Regions from separate parts of the Clostridium sp. MF28 genome, predicted to be linked through region 2. Evidence: riboswitches for the same ligand, from Rfam matches in the RefSeq annotation. Region 2 holds a riboswitch; each other region holds the start of a gene.
The links. Region 2 has a riboswitch for thiamine pyrophosphate ahead of tenA (thiaminase II). Riboswitches for the same ligand answer to the same signal wherever they lie in the genome.
Positions count from the first base shown of each region.

Region 1: linked by a shared signal. The riboswitch ahead of thiT (energy-coupled thiamine transporter ThiT) and the one ahead of tenA (thiaminase II) in region 2 are both predicted to bind thiamine pyrophosphate.
Region 3: linked by a shared signal. The riboswitch ahead of thiF (sulfur carrier protein ThiS adenylyltransferase ThiF) and the one ahead of tenA (thiaminase II) in region 2 are both predicted to bind thiamine pyrophosphate.

Region 1 is NZ_CP014331.1:3,424,296-3,430,165, forward strand. It holds gene AXY43_RS14750 (hypothetical protein) at 1-750, shown strand, start outside; gene AXY43_RS14755 (Mrp/NBP35 family ATP-binding protein) at 769-1,608, shown strand; gene AXY43_RS14760 (ferredoxin) at 1,738-1,929, shown strand; gene thiT (energy-coupled thiamine transporter ThiT) at 2,160-2,837, opposite strand; TPP riboswitch at 2,892-2,992, opposite strand; gene AXY43_RS14770 (hypothetical protein) at 3,028-3,234, opposite strand; gene AXY43_RS14775 (DegV family protein) at 3,397-4,245, opposite strand; gene AXY43_RS14780 (anaerobic ribonucleoside triphosphate reductase) at 4,706-5,870, shown strand, end outside.
Region 2 is NZ_CP014331.1:5,774,838-5,780,707, reverse strand. It holds gene AXY43_RS25545 (ABC transporter substrate-binding protein) at 334-1,338, opposite strand; gene AXY43_RS25540 (ABC transporter permease) at 1,319-2,101, opposite strand; gene AXY43_RS25535 (ABC transporter ATP-binding protein) at 2,103-2,864, opposite strand; gene tenA (thiaminase II) at 2,865-3,533, opposite strand; TPP riboswitch at 3,625-3,722, opposite strand; gene AXY43_RS25525 (Cache 3/Cache 2 fusion domain-containing protein) at 4,494-5,870, opposite strand, start outside.
Region 3 is NZ_CP014331.1:4,133,191-4,139,060, reverse strand. It holds gene AXY43_RS18230 (tRNA 2-thiocytidine(32) synthetase TtcA) at 1-349, opposite strand, end outside; gene AXY43_RS18225 (thiamine phosphate synthase) at 521-1,183, opposite strand; gene thiF (sulfur carrier protein ThiS adenylyltransferase ThiF) at 1,191-1,994, opposite strand; TPP riboswitch at 2,181-2,288, opposite strand; gene AXY43_RS18215 (ECF transporter S component) at 2,617-3,213, shown strand; gene clpB (ATP-dependent chaperone ClpB) at 3,481-5,870, opposite strand, start outside.

The DNA of each region.
Region 1 (5,870 bases), 2.4 Mb from region 2:
ATAGAAGTTAAAATGAATCTTAAAAATCAACAATTTGATTATATAAAGCAAAATAAGGTGGATAAAATTATTATACAAAGTGTTAGAGATAGTGGATTTAGGTTTGTAGTTAATGATCCTAAAGCTATAGATGACATTTACAAGATTTTATCAGATGGAAGTGAAGTTTCAAAGAAAAGCTCATTAGATCCAGATTATATTTTTGAGGTGTGTACCGGAGATGAAGTGAGAAAGTATCAGTATGTAGTTGGAGCTAACGAACATGGGACAGGAAACTTTTATGATGACGATAAGGCATTTTCAGTACCTAAAAATTTAGAGAATACAATAATGCAAAATCTTTCATTCATAAGAAAGCCAAGAGACTTTAATTATATATATTATCAATCAATATTAAAAGTTATTGATAAGAAAAAAGATAGCTTATCCAACGGAAATAAAGCTGGAGTGAACATATCTGGAGATACAGATTGTTTGAAATACATATTTTCTGTGGATTTAGAAGATTTTAAGAAAAGTTTGAATAAAACTTTACCTAGTGTTGATTTAGTAAACAATAATTATGAAGATTTTGATACAATAATTAAAGTAAAAAATAGAGGATATAATAGTACTGTTTTCAAAACACTAATAACAGTAGATAATAAAAAGGATAATTCCTTTGAAAGTTACTATGTAACGGCAGAATATAATTATAAAGACTGGGATATTAAAATAAGTGAGCCTAATAAGGTCCCACAAGATTGGTAAGTAAAGGAGCATATATAAATGAGTTGTGAAAGTTGTAAAAGTAAAGACACATGTCAATCTAAAGGAACAGGATGTAGTGAAGAAAGTTTAAAGTTAACATCCAGATATGGAAATATTAAAAATGTTATAGGTATTATAAGTGGAAAAGGTGGAGTTGGTAAATCAACTGTAACTGGAATGATGGCAAGTATGTTATCTAAGAAGGGATATAAAGTAGGAGTGTTGGATGCAGATATTACAGGTCCATCTATGCCTAGATTTTTTGGGGTTAACAATAAAAGGGCTAAAATAATTCCATTAGAAAATGATATGGTAAAATTTGAGCCAGTGGAAACAGAAAGCGGGATAAAAATAATCTCCATGAATCTTTTAACAGCGGTAGAAGATGAACCTGTAATCTGGAGAGGACCTGTAATTACAGGGGTGTTAAAGCAGATGTTTGTAGAAACTAATTGGGAAGAGCTTGACTATTTACTTATAGATATGCCACCAGGTACAGGAGATATTGCTTTAACTGTAATGCAGGAATTCCCTATTGATGAAATTGTAATAGTTTCTACACCACAAGATATGGTGTCCATGATAGTCAAGAAAGTTGTTATTATGGCCCAAAAGATAGGGGTGAAGATTAAGGGCGTAGTAGAGAACATGGCATATATAAACTGTCCAGATTGTGATAAAAAGATACGAGTATTTAGCAGAAAGTCATCAGAAGAAAATGCGGAGTATCTTGGAATTCCTTTAATAGGAGAGTTACCAATTAATATTGAACTTACAGAAGCATTGGAGCAAGGAAAAGCAGAGGAATACGTTAAGGAGAATCCGCTATATTCACTAATATTTGAAGGATTGTATTAAAAGAAAACTTCTTTTCCTTATACTATACTTATTTCATCATTTTAAATTATATTATTAAATATACATAACTTAATATTTCTTGGGAAATAATAAGCTTGTAATTTGATATTAGAGGAGATGAAGTAAACCATGAAACCAAAAGTAGATAAAGATACTTGTATAGCTTGCGGATTATGTCCATCTATATGTCCAGAGTGCTTTGACATGCAAGATGATGGAAAAGCAGGAGCTATAGTTGATGAAGTTCCAGAAGGTTGTGTAGATGAGGCAAAAGAAGCAGAAGAAAGCTGTCCAGTAAATGCAATTGAAATAGAAGAATAAAATTTGATTGCAAAATACGACTAAAACGTCTAAAATAAATAATTTATAAATCATAGTTATTTATTATTTGATCAAAAATAGGATTAATTTTGTTTTATAAAACAAAATTAATCCTATTTTTATTCTATATATTTTGTATTAATAAGCTTAAAATGCTGATAAGTGAAATGTTTAGTTACTTCGCATAGATTGGAAACTTAATTGTATATATAAATTGTTTTATATGATAGTTAGTTTGAAATAGTATTTACTGATGATGCATGAAAAATTCTTTCTATAGGAAGAACGGATAAAATTACTAAGCATATGATTCCTTCTATTCCAATCATCGGACCATTAACAAGTAAAGAATAAACTACTGGAGACATCCCTTCTGGGGCAAATGACCCGAAGAAAACTATACCAGAAATAAGATGACATAAAAATCTGACCAGTATTGCAATACTCACTCCAACTAATCTTCTTTGTTTGAAGAATCCGGCAAGACCTAATGCTGTAAAGGGCAATGGATAATCAAATAAAACTTGAACCGGATGTAGTATATATGGATCCAGTATTAGGGTTATTACACCATAAAGAAATCCTGTTAAACATCCAACTTCAGGACCGTATATGAATGCTATAAGCAATACTGGTATCATGCTGCCTAAAGTTATGCTACCACCTTGAGGAAAATGATATAATCTTAGCATTTTTAATATGGTGGCTAACGCTAATGCTATACCAATTCTAGCAATTAGTTCTGGCGTGAATTTTATCTTTTTTGCCTTAGCTAATGCTATAAGTAGTAAAATACATCCTAATAAAGTTATAATTGACATTGGACTTGCAAGAATATCTTGAATATTTTGGGAGAAATTCTGGAAAAGTTTAGAAAATTGTTCGATCCAATCATTAAAAATTGACATAAAAAAACCTCCTTAATTGTGCTCGGAGATTATCAACCAAATAAATAGTTTAAAGTTTTTAAGAGGTTGCATTCCCTACGCTAGAATTAACTAGATCAGGTTTTAAGGGTTTATGAATATCAAATCTCAGCCTCTCGGCTCCCCTAGCACATTATAAATATATTACACTTATACTATTTTATACCTATTATTATAGATAGTCAATTACATTGTATGTGTTAAATTTGTTATTATTACTTAAATTGGAATGTGAATTTGAACTAGACGCAATCAAATTTATAGAGTGATGTGGGATTGTGCTATTTGGCAATTTATTTGATGAAATGGTGAATATATCATCATTTCTATTAACAATAGTAGCATCTTTGTATGTTGAATCTAATATAAAACCTTTCATAATAACAAAACAGTCCTTTCAGTAAAGATTTCTTTGTTATTATTATTTACAAGTAGAAAAGTAAGTATACTTGTAAAATATTAAAGAGCTAAATAAAAAAATATGAATTTTAATATCTAGCTCTTTAATTATGAATGAATAGTTAACATATATATTTTTCGCTTAATCTAATCTTTCAACTATAAATCCAACAAGGCCAGGTCCGGTATGAACGCCAAGAGCAGGGCCTATTGATCCTCCTAAAGTACATTCAATTAGATTAGGAATATCTTTTATAGAATCATAAAGCATTTTAGATTTTTCAGGTGCATTCCCGTCTAAAACCCAAACTTTACATTTATGATTTTCTAGATAATTTGTTAATATATTTGTTAATTTAGATATACACTGTTTTATGCCTCTTATCTTACAAACCGTATGGTATATGCCGTCATCGCCAACAGTAATAATAGGCTTTAGATTGAGCACGCCCGCTATAGTTCCGGCAACTTTACCAACTCGTCCTCCCTTTATTAAGTATTCTAATGTATCTATTGTAAAAAACACATCAATCTTATCTCTAAATGAAGGTAAAGTTATCACTATTTCATCAAAGGATTTTTCTTGCTTTATTAGGTTTAGAGTTTCAATGACCATAGCTCCTTCTGACATGGTTAAAGTCATAGAATCAAATACAAAAGTTTTCACTTCAGGGACATTTTCAGATGCAAGTCTTGCAGAGTTATAAGCGCCAGAAAGGCCACTTGATATTGTTATAATAATTGCATGTGTATATCCTTCGTTTTTTACTTGCTCTAAAGCAAATGTAAAATCATCAACACCAGGTAAGGAAGTTTTGGGTATCTCCTTAGGTAAATATTCATATAGGGCCTTTGGCGTTATATCTATTCCATCAATATACTCTTTATCAGAGAATATAATTTTAAACGGGACTATTTTAATATTATTTTCTATTACGAAATTTGTATTCAAATCAGAAGCACTATCAGTTATTAATGCTATTTTATCCATCTTAATTCCTCCTAGAAATATATAGTCTTAGTTTAATTATAACACTATTTGTAAAAAATACATTTCTTATATATTACTTAAAGAAATAATTTATATTATATTTTTAGATAATAAACTATGTTTTTAATAAAACTTTTTGGTTCGCACAAGATGATAATTTACAGTAAATTTTAATCAATTTAACTTTTTAGAACACATATAATAATAATTTTCTTATAGTTTGTTATGAAAAAATACTATAAATCATAGTAAATTACAACAATAAAGATTATCTACAATAAGTCAAACATAAAAAAGTCGTAAAAATTGAATAAATCGAAAGATAATAGGATATAAATTGAGATAATTAAAATCTAGTGGTTTAAAAATAAAAAATTAGAAGTGTTGCTAATGAATACCTAATACAGTATAATAGTACGGTAGTAAAAATACTATATATTGTGCCATGGAGGGAATAATAATGCTATATGTTGTGAAACGCGATGGAAGAGAAGTTGAATTTAATTCAGATAAGATAGCTCAAGCAATTAAAGGATCAGCTAGTGAAATCGGTTTAAATTTAAAAGAAAGTCAAGTTCTAGATACTGTACATAAGGTGATTACTTATATAGAAGAAGAGTATAAGAAGACTATAACTGTAGAACAAATACAAAATTTTGTAGAGAAAGCATTAAGAAATGAGGGACACAAAGATATAGCAGTCGCTTATTCAGCATACAGACGTGAAAGAACTAAAGTCAGAGATATAAAATCAGATTTAATGAGGGCTATAAGACAAATTGGAGTTGAAACTGATAGAGATAATGCAAATGTAGGAAATAATTTCAGTTCTAAGTTATTAAGAATAGCATCTGAATCAAATAAGTGGAATACACTAGCTACTATGCCAAAGAATTTGGCAAAGGCTCATGAGAATGGTGATTTATATTATCATGACTTAGATAGCTATAATTTAACTGTAAACTGCTTGCATATACCAACAAAAGAGATATTAGAGAATGGATTTAATACTGGATATGGAACAATTAATGCTCCTAAGAGAATTGAAACTGCTGCTGAATTATCATGTATATTATTGCAATCAACTCAAAATGATATGTTTGGTGGTCAATCTCATCCGGATTTTGATAATGACATGGGTATATTTGTAGAGCCAACTAGAGAAGAAATTAGAGAAGAATTATTGGAACTAGGTGTATCAGAAGAAAAGTTAGAAGCTATGGTAGAAAAGAAAGTAAGAAAAAAGGTACAACAAGCAATGCAAGGTGTAGTTTATAATCTTAATACAATGCATTCTAGAGCGGGATCTCAAGTACCATTTAGTTCAATTAATATTGGTTTACCTACAAGCTCAGATGCAGCATTAGTATGTGAAGTTTTTCTTTTAGAATATGAAAAAGGATTAGGTAAAGGTGAACAACCAATTTTTCCTAACATAATTTTTAGAGTTAAGTCAGGTGTTAATAGGGAAGAGAATGATGAATATTTTTATTTATACAAACTAGCATGTAGAGTAGCTGCAAAGAGAATGAATCCAACTTTTATGAATATTGATGCAGATTTTAATAAGGAATATTACGATAAAGGTTATGTTCCAGCTACAATGGGATGTAGAACTTATCTTA
Region 2 (5,870 bases):
TTATTAGATAAACATATTAACAAAGTTGCTAAATCTTTAAGTTCATATTTTCACTAGAAATCATAAATATATTTGTATAGAAAACATTTGAAAATGAGCTGTTAAAGGTTCCTAGCTGTAGGTTGCTCCATTTTAGCTTGTGAAGTGAGAGTCCAAAATTTTATTTTGGGTTCTCGAACTTCCTCAGCGAATGTAATGAGTCGAGCTTCCCTTGGAAAGTTGGAGCATGCTAAAATGGATACAACCTGCTGCTTAGAACCTTCAGCGATATTTTCATAGCTTTTCGGAATCAAAATATTTATGATTCCGGTGAGCTATACGCATAAGTATAAATTATTGAAACACATCTTTACTATCTACATCAGCTTGAAGTAAATTCTTATCTTTTAACCATTTAATATTGTTATTCCAATTTTCTTTATCTTGACTTAAGAATTTACCACTTTCATTTTCCATAAGAGGTAAAAGTATCTCTAAGCTCTTCTTTTCTGTCTCTTCATCTAATGGGAAACTTTCATTTTGAGCCTTTAATATTAAATCTAAAGCCTTATCAGGATTCTTTTGAGTATATTCAAATCCTTTTTTAGCAGCTCCTAAGAACGCTTGTATTGTATCATTATTATTCTTAATTGCGTCATCACTTGCAACAAATGCTAATTCGTAGTTATTTGGCACACCAAAATCTGATGGCGCAAAAGTTTCTAATTCAATACCTTTTTTCTCTAATAATATTTTTTCATGATTTATATATCCACCTATAATTGCATCAACTTGTTTTGTTTCGATTCCAGGCATTAAGTCATATCCAACATCTACAAATTCAACCTTTGATGGATCTCCACCAGCTTGTGCTACCATTGCTTTAACAGTTTCTTTATCGATATCAAAAGATGCATATCCAACTTTCTTTCCTTCTAAATCCTTTAATGTTTTAACTCCTGAATCTTTACGAACCATTAGTTGGTTTAATGAACTTCTAACTATTGCTCCAACTGATTTAATAGGAATATTTTCGCCTCTTGCTAAGATAATTTGTTTAGGATAGCTTATTGCTAAATCAGCTTTTCCTGCTGCTACTAATTTAATTCCATCATCTGTACCTGCAGGTGTAATTAAGTTAACCTTCAACCCTGCTTCTTTAAAGTATCCTTGCTCTTCTGCTGCATATAAGAATGAATGTACTGCATTTGGATACCAGTCTAAAAGAACATTAACTTCTTTAAGTTCTTTGGTAGCACTCTTGTCTTCCTTATTATTGGAAGCACTAGAGCACCCGCTAAATACTAAACTAACTAACATAATAAATAGTAAAAATATACTAAGCTTTTTTAATTTCATGATTGTCCTCCTTCAATCCTCTTCTGTATTTTAATAAAATCTTTTCTAGCAAGAATCCTACGGAAAATAGAATTAATCCTAGAAATGATAAAACTAACACTCCTGCGAAAACAGAATCTGCCTGAAGCATTCCTGCTGCTCTCTTAATATATATACCTAATCCCTTTTCAGCACCTAGCCATTCTCCAATGGTCGCCCCTGAAATACTGTAGGTTGCAGCTATTTTAAAACTGCTCAAAAAATTTGGTAATACGGAATTCATATGGAGTTTAAAAAATATTTGGAATCTATTTCCTCCAAGAGCTTTTAAAACATCTTCTAAATCTCTATCTACACTATTTAATCCATCTAAGGTACTTATAACTATAGGGAAAAAACAAAATAGTATTACCACTGCTACCTTTGACCATATGGTATATCCAAACCACATAACCATAATTGGAGATAAAGCTATAGTCGGAATTGTTTGAGAAAAAATTATAATTGGATATAAAGTTTTCGAAACATTTCTCCAAAGATATATGGAAAGTGCACAAGATATACCTATAATTACGGACGCAATAAGTCCTAATAGTGCTTCACCTAGTGTGATAAGAGAATGTTTATATATTAAATCTTTTTGATCTACTAAAGCTTTTATGATTTCAGAAAATCTAGGCAAAATAAAATTCGGCACCTTAAAATATGGTATTATAAATTCCCATGACAAAATTATAATTATCAAAAATATTAAAGGAAATATATAGTCTTTAATTTTTTTCATTCTATATCCCCCCTTTATTTTCTTCTAAGGAGTCAAGAACATTTAAAATATCTCTTTTTAGCTCAATAAACTCACTAGAAAGTGTGGTCTCATAATTCCTTGGTCTTTCAATATTTACATCTATAGATTTTAAATTTCTATATGGAAGCTCCGTACAAATAAGAATTCTATCTGATAAAAGCAAAGCTTCCTCTATATCATGAGTTATCATAAACACAGTATTACTTTGTCTTTGACAAAGATCTAAAAGCCATGACTGCATCTTTCTTCTTGTTAACGCATCTAGAGAAGAAAATGGCTCATCCAATAAAATTATGGAAGGATTATTTACTATTGCTCTTAAAAATGAAGCTCTCTGCCTCATACCACCTGATAATTCATGTGGATAATATTTCTCGGTGCCCTTAAGTCCAAAATCTTCAAAGTATGTAGCTGCCACTTTTCTAGCTTCTTTCTTACTATAACCATTTAATTCAAGTCCAACTGCTGTATTGTCGAGAATATTTCTCCATGGCATTAAGGAATCTTTTTGAGGCATATATCCTATAATATTTTTATTGCCATCTTTTAATATATTTATATTACCCTTTTGCGGCTTTAATAGTCCTAAAATTAATCGAAAAAGGGTACTTTTGCCTGTGCCACTAGGTGCAATAATTGTGACAAATTCATTTTTATTTATATCAAAAGATAAATCATCTACTATTAATTTTCCAGAATCCTTATATCCAAAGGATAAATTATTAATTTCCAATGCTTTCATCTAAATAACCCAACTTTCCTTTTTGTAGCAGCCATCCCAAAACATATATTCATATTTTGAAGATATAATGAAAATCTCTTCTAATTTTTCAAGCTGTCTTTCTGGAAGCCCTTCTGCTAGTTTATCCATAAGTTTTATGCACCAATCATTTTCCTTATTATATTCTTCAGTTGCATATGTAAGTATCCATTCCCTGTAAAGTGGATGCTCTAATGCCTTACTATTATTTGCTAAGGTTTTGCCAATAAATGCATAGCTCCACATACATGGAAGTAATGCTGCTACTAGTTCTGCTAAAGATCCTTCTGATGATACCTGAAGCATAAATTTTGTGTATGACAAATTACTTGCATTTGGCTTTGTAGCCTCTAATTCTTCCTTAGTTATTCCAAACTTCTTAGCATATTCAGTATGTGCATCCATTTCAATATTTACTATAGCATTTGCACATTTAGCAAAGGCTTGTATATCTTCTAATGAATCTGCCTTAACCATCCCTAATGCAAAAAGCTTTATATAATCTATTAGATAAACATAATCCTGCTTAACGTAAAAGCAAAACTTATCTTCCTTTAAAGTCCCCTTACTAAGTTCCTTAAGAAAAGGATGCTCCAGGCACGCTTCCCAAATAGGTTTACCTTTCAATAATAATCTTTGTGAAAATTGCATAAAAAAACTCCTTTCAAACAGTACTAAAATACCATTGAAAAGAGTTAATAATCTAATTAAATTGTAAATCTACTATCTTTAGATTTAACTTTATATTATCTTATAACTTCCCTTCGCTGGCATTACCCAGTGCAGGTTCAAAGGGTCTGAAAACTCATCTCAGCCATTCTGGCTCCCCTAGTACTCGTCTAAATTTTATACTCTAAATGTAAGAATGTCAATTAAAATTTACACTCAAATCAATATATAGATAAACCAACTAATACCTGAACTTATGCATATAGCTCGCCGAAATAAGGATTATGCTGTTATTCCAGTTTCTAAGGAATTATGATGGATGATCCCAAGATTACAAGTTGCACCCAAGATTCTAGCATCAAAGGCAAGCTTTGAACTAGCATACTTGAAACAACTTATAATCTAGGAATCAGAGCCATCAAATTCCTAATGAAACATTTCATAAAAGCATAATTCTTATTTCTAGTTGGGATATATTTCATAGTATAAATCTAACTTATAATTGGTTTATCCATATAGATGCCCAGACTTATTATGTGAACACATTTCCATACTTACTATATATGAATTATTATCTTAACTAGAAATCATAAATATATTTGTGGAGAAAACATTTGAAAATAAGCTGCTAAGATTCTTAAGCAGAGAACTCAAATCTACGATTTGATGTGAATCGCTTACTCAGTGAACGAATGTAAGTCGAGTTTCCTCTAACGGTTGTTCCGCTTTAGCTTGTGAAGTGAGAGTCCAAAATTTTCTTTTGGTTTCTCGAACTTCCTCAGCGAATGTAATGAGTCGAGCTTCCCTAGGAAAGTGGGAGCATGCTAAAGTGGTGAAACCTGCAACTTAGAATCTTCAGCGATATTTTCATGGCTTTTCGGAACAAAATATTTATGATTTCGGCAAGCTATCGCATAAGTCTAATTTATAAGACAATCTTGTTTAGCTATATATATCTGAAAACTCAATATTAATATTTTCAACCTTAGATTGGTTTGCATAACCATTCTTGCTTTTCTTACCTTCATCTTCTGGAACTATCTTAACAGGAAGACATATAATAAACTCTGTACCTTCTCCATAAACACTTTTTACTTCTATTGTTCCTTCGTGCATCTCAACTAAAGCTTTAACTATAGATAGCCCAATTCCGCTGCCTTCATGGCTTCTATTTAATAATCGTTCTACCTGCTTAAATCGTTGGAAAAGCTGCGATACTTTTTCCTCTGGAATTCCCCTTCCTGTATCTTTTACAGATATAACTATATGATCATCCATATCATATAAATTAACACTTATTTTGTCTCCTGGTTCAGTGAATTTAGTAGCATTGGAAATTAGATTAAGCAAAATTCTTTCTAGCTTTTCTTCATCAAAAGCCATAATTTTTTCTTCATTATCTGTATCAAATATTATTGTCCTAGACATATATTCTACATATTCAGCAGTTGACTGTGTTATATCCTCTACAACTTGTACTATATTGCCGTTTTTCAATTCTAGTTTCATATAACCTGAATCAATCTTTGTTATATCTATAAGATTATTCACCAATCTTACCAACCTATAACAGTTTTGCTTTATACTATTTGTATAATTCTTCATTTTCTCAGTATTTAAATTTTCATCTCTATTTATAAGTACATTAAATAACTGAGCTGTTGAAAATATAATATTTAATGGTGTCCTTAACTCATGTGACATATTAGCTATAAATTCTGTTTTTAATTTTTCATACTGCACAGTTTCTTCTAATAGCCTTTTATTTTCTGCTATCATATCATTAAAACTATTTGCTAAAACTCCTATTTCATCCTTACTATCTATATTGCATCGTATTGTCAAATCGCCTTTACCTGCTATCTCCATACAGGATTTCAACTTGTTAATAGGCTTAACTAATGTATTAGCTAAAAATAATGCTATAATTCCGCCTAAAACAATAATTATCCCCCCAGTAGCTATTGTGGTCGTCAAAATTGATTTTGCTGAAGAGTTTAATTCCTCATAATCTGCTGTGGTAACTACATACCAATGCCAAGCTTCAAAATACTGATAATATCCAATCTTTTTAACTCCGTTATAAGTGTATTCAATCATTCCACTTTTTTCAGTATGCATTTTTTGAACAAAATCGTAATCACTTACATTCTTCCCACTATCAGATGGATGAAGAATTACATTTCCTTCAGAATCTAGTACGTACGCATATCCAGTCTTTCCTAATTTAATATTACTTAATGTCTTATCTAAATAATCATTACTAATTTTATTTCCTAACCCTATTGCCCCTATTACTTTTTTATCTTTATCTAATAA
Region 3 (5,870 bases), 1.6 Mb from region 2:
ACATATGAATTGGAATATTTAGATGCTCACAATTTTCTATTAGTAAATTTTTTATATCTGGATGATACCCTGGATCCATAGCTAAAAATACTAATTCAAATTTAACTTGACCATGTCTTTGCAACTCCTGAAATAATTTCGCCATAAGTATACTATCTTTTCCTCCAGAAATTCCAACAGCAATTTTATCTCCTTCTTGAATTAAATTATATTCTTTAATTGCCTTAACAAATTTTGACCAAATATGCTTTCTATAGCTTTTAATTATAGCTTTTTCAATCTCTTCTAGTGGCTTTTTTTCTCCATCTGGTATAATTCTTGGACAGCCTTTTCCTGCAATTGTACTCATTATTTCATTTCTCCTTATTATCTTAATAGTATCCAGATCATAGATACTAATTATTCTTGAATATATCTTTCTTTAAAGAGTTTATAATGAACACTTAAGATTTACAAGTGTTTTTAGGTTTTAATATTAGCTGATTTTAATTATTCGTATTTGTACTTTGATTTTCATATATCAAAGTAATGTTTCTTTAGAAAGAGATTTCACTAGTTCTTCAGGGTTTTTGTCTTTCATTAAACTAGACATTATAGCAATTCCACTTGCTCCAGCATCCAATACTTTCTTATAATTATCTTGATTTATTCCGCCTATCCCAATGACTGGAATGTCAATCTTCTTGGAAAGAGCCTCTATTTCCTTAATTCCTCTAGGAGGAAGACCTTTTTTACAATCAGTTTCAAACACATGGCCATAAATAACATAGTCTGCTCCTAATTTAGCCGCTTGTATACCTTCTTCGCAACTATGTATTGAAACGCCGATCATCTTATATATTTTATATTTATTCCCACTAAAATAAAAATTATCCACCATTTCTTTAGAATTTATTGCTCTTCCTGTGCATAACCTGTTACTAATATTTATAAAATCATTAAATGATAACTGAATTCCATCAACATTGGACTTTTTAGCAATATCTATATTGGAATTTAGTATTATTCTGATATTTGTATTTTTCAGTTCCTCTTTTACTTTCAAAACTAATATCATTAGCTCTTCACTGCTTAAATCTTTTTCTCGTATAATTAAGAAATCTAGATTAGATTCTGATATTTTTTTTATTTGATCAAAAAAGTCCCTACAAAGTTTTCTATTTGTTATTCCAATTACAGACATCTTTAGTTTATACCTCTTCTCCTAATATTAATCTAAGCGCCATATTTGCTTCATGACAAGCTGCGATACCAACCCTAGGTGCCATTAACCCCTCATTTACTTTTGCCTCATTTTTAAAGTCTCCACACATATATAGCCTTGTATTTATTTTTTTGCTAATTATTAGATTATTAGAATAATACCCTGCCATACCTGAGGCTGAAATAACCTTTGGTTTTTCTGTCTGAAGTAAAACTTCTCTAACTATCATCGCTTTATTTTCTGCGCCATCAAATGCTTCAATTACAATATCCATATCCTCAAATAAATCTTTAATGTTATCCTTATCTACATACGTATCAACAACTTCGATATTTATGAACGGATTGATTTCTAACAATATTTCTTTTAATGCATGGCATTTTTTCATTCCAATATGTCTTATAAAGTATTGTTGTCTGTTTAAATTACTAGGTTCAACCACATCAAAATCTATTATTTTTATATGTCCAACCCCAACTCTTCCCAACGCTAATGCTACTGTTGAACCAAGTCCACCAAGTCCAGCAATAGCTATCTTCGCCTTCTTAACTTTCTCATGAACCTTTGGAGTATGTCTACTTACCATTAGTGCCTCTAACTCTTCTTTTTTAGGCACCTCGCCTCTCTTAATTAAAGTAACTTTATCGCCTTCATTTAAAGAATAATCTTGTTTAATTGGAAAACCATTTAAAATAACTATATCCGCATCACTTTTTATCCTGCTTCTAACTTCAAATGCAGTAATTTCTCCCTCAATATCTATTTCTCTTTCATTTACTAAAACTTTCAAACTAATATCCCCAATCTAAATAAATTTTAAAACTTAATATATCTGTTCATTATTTACTCATTATTTTCTTATCAGTCTTTTTTCATAATTTGTACAACCAATGGGCAGAACCTCTACTTATTTGGCTTCCATAATAAATTACTAGATAATAAAAAGACTTACACTAAGGTAAGTCTTATAAATCTTCTAAAATATTTATTGCTTCCCTACGGTGGTATTAGCCACATCAGGTCAAAAGAGTTAAAGCAAATAAGCTTCTCTCAGCCAATTAAATTGGCACCCCTAGCCTTTTATACTATTCAATTTCTGTTATGGTTATATATTATCATTTTATTTCTTATAATTCAAATTTTTATGGATTAAATCCATAAATTAGATTTGTAAATTTATTCATATTTTGTATAAAAATCAACTTTTTCTAAGTTCATAGAATTAAATATAGAATCAGTAATTATTATTACTATATTTAAATTTATATTTTTAAAATATAATTGAACATTTTTTCTAACGTGGTAAAATAATATGTGTCGGTATTCAATTAGAAGCTGAACGGAAATTCGTATATATTATATATTTTTCCGAATTATATCCATATATCAAGGAATAAGAACGGAGGTACCTTATGGAAAGAGGCTATACTAAATCTAAATTTTCAGTTAGACAGATTGCAATGATCGGAATGCTTTCTGCAATTTCAATTTTCTTAGGATTAACCGGGCTTGGGTTCATACCAATTCCACCTGTAAAAGCTACTATAATGCATATCCCAGTTATTATAGGTGCGATAGTTGAAGGACCTATAGTTGGATCCCTAGTTGGATTAGTTTTTGGTTTATTCTCAATGTATCAAAATTTTACCGCTCCTGGTCCAACATCATTTATATTTTGGAATCCTATAATTGCATTAGTTCCTAGAGTCCTAATTGGAATTGTAGCATACTATGTGTATATACTTCTTAGAAAGAGATTTAAAAATCAAAGCATTAGTATTGCAATAGCATCAATCTGTGCTACATTAATTAACACTATAGGTGTTTTGGGTTTAACTTACGTATTTTACTTAGAAAGATACTCTGCTATTTTAAAGATAAATCCACAAACTGCTGGAATTGCAATTGCAACCATTGGTTTAACAAATGGAGTTCCTGAAGCTATAGTGAGTGCTGTAATATCAGTCCCTGTAATTGTAGCTATATTTAGAATTAAGAAAAAAATTTAACTAAACTCTAAACAAGTAAAATAAAATATTTTTTAAAGAATATAAATTATAAAGAGGCACTTGCTAAAAGCTGCCTCTTTTCTTGTTCTAATTATTGGTTACATATAAAACTATTATGAAGAATTAAAATATGGTATATAATACAAATATAACGATTCCTATTAACTACTCAAAAAGTTACTCACATTCTTTGATTATAATTTTCTAGAGAATAAAAATTCCTATAGATCACATTTATCTACAGGAATTTTACAAAACTTATTTTTACTAAAGTGGTTTTATTATTATTTCTTCATCTTTATTATCAATCATAACCTTAGATCCATAGCCTAGTTCGCCCTTAATTATCATCCTAGCGAGTCTATTCTCTAAAGTGTTCTGTATATATCTTTTTAACGGCCTTGCTCCATAAACCACATCATAACCTTCTCTTGCCATTATTGTTTTTGCTTTATCTGTAACTTCTATTTCGATATTTTTATCTTTTAACCTTAAACTTACTTCTCTTAAGAATATATCTATAATTTTCTTAATGCCAGACTCTGTCAAAGGTTTAAACATTATAGTATCATCTACTCTATTTAAAAATTCTGGTTTAAATCTTGATTTTAAAACACTCATTACTTTTGATTTTATTTCTTCATCAACGTGATCTTCATTAGTATTTTCTAATAAATATTCACTTCCGATATTTGAAGTCATAATTATTATAGTATTTTTAAAATCTACAGTTTTACCCTTATTATCAGTTAATCTACCATCATCTAATATTTGAAGGAATATATTAAACACATCTTCATGCGCTTTTTCAATTTCATCAAATAAAATTACGCTATATGGTTTTCTTCTTACAGCTTCTGTTAGCTGACCACCTTCATCATAACCTACATATCCTGGAGGCGCTCCAACTAATCTAGACACTGAATGCTTCTCCATATATTCCGACATATCAATTCTAATAATATTTTCTTCTGAATCAAATAAATTTCTAGCTAGTGTTTTTGCAAGCTCCGTTTTACCAACTCCTGTTGGCCCTAAGAATATAAATGATCCTATTGGTCTATTGATATCTTTAAGCCCAGCTCTTGCCCTGAGTATTGCATTAGTTACAGCTTCTATTGCCTCACCCTGGCCTATAACTCTATTACTCATATCATCTTCTAGTCTTAAAAGTTTTTCCCTTTCTCCTTCAAGTAAGTTAGTTACAGGAATTCCAGTCCATTTAGAAAGTACAGCGGATACTTCCTGCTCAGTTACTTCCTCTTTTAATAGAGCTCCCTCATAATTTTCTCTTAGTTCAATTTCTTTTTGCTTAATTTTTTCTTCTATAGCAGGAATCCTACTATATTGAATCTCAGCAACTTTATTATAATCAAAGTTTCTTTGCGCTACTTCTATTTCTCCTCTAGCATCATCTAGCTCACTTTTTAAGGTTTTAATAGCTGTGATTTGCTCTTTTTCTTTGGTATATTTTGCAGTCATTTCATCATTCTTTTCTTTTAATCCTGCAAGCTCTTTCTCTAAGTCATCTAACCTATTTTTTGAACCCTCATCTTTCTCTTTTGACAAGGCTTCTTTTTCTATTTCTAACTTAAATATTTTTCTTCTTATAACATCAAGTTCTGTTGGGAGGGAATCTATTTCAGATCTTATCATAGCTCCAGCTTCATCAATTAAATCAATTGCCTTATCAGGCATATATCTATCTTGAATATATCTGTCAGAAAGCTTTGCAGCAGCTACTATTGCTGAATCATGAATTCTAATCCCGTGATGAATTTCAAACCTTTCTTTTAATCCTCTTAGTATTGCAATTGTATCCTCTACTGTAGGTTCATCTATAATTACTGGTTGGAATCTTCTTTCTAAGGCTTTATCTTTCTCAATATATTTTCTATATTCATCAAAAGTTGTAGCACCTATACAATGTAACTCTCCTCTTGCTAATAATGGTTTAATCAAATTACCAGCATCCATTGCTCCATCAGTCTTACCAGCTCCAACTATTGTATGAATTTCATCTATGAATAGTAATATTCTACCCTCACTGCTTTGAACTTCTTTTAATACCGCTTTTAATCTTTCTTCAAATTCACCTCTATACTTAGCTCCGGCAATCAAAGATCCCATATCCAAAGCAAATATAATTTTATCCTTAAGGCCTTCTGGAACATCTCCTCTAACTATTCTTTCAGCTAATCCTTCAATAATTGCTGTTTTACCAACACCAGGTTCACCTATTAATACTGGATTATTCTTGGTTCTCCTTGATAAAATCCTTATTGTCCTTCTTATTTCTTCATCTCTTCCTATAACAGGATCTAACTTATGCTTTTTAGCAAGGTCAACTAAATTAGTTCCATACTTTGCTAATGCGTCATATGTCCCTTCTGGATCTTGCGTTTCAACTCTTTGGCTTCCTCTAACTTCAGAAAGAACTTTTAAGAAATTCTCCTTGGTTATATTATATTGCTTTAATATTTTAGAAACTTGATTGTTATCTATTTCTATAATAGCAAGCATTAAATGTTCAACACTAACATATGAATCTTCAAACTGTTTCGAAAATTCTTCAGCTTTAATTAACACTTCCTCTACTTTTCTAGTTATATATACATTGCCAACTCCTTCTCCTAAAACTTTTGGCATTGCATCTA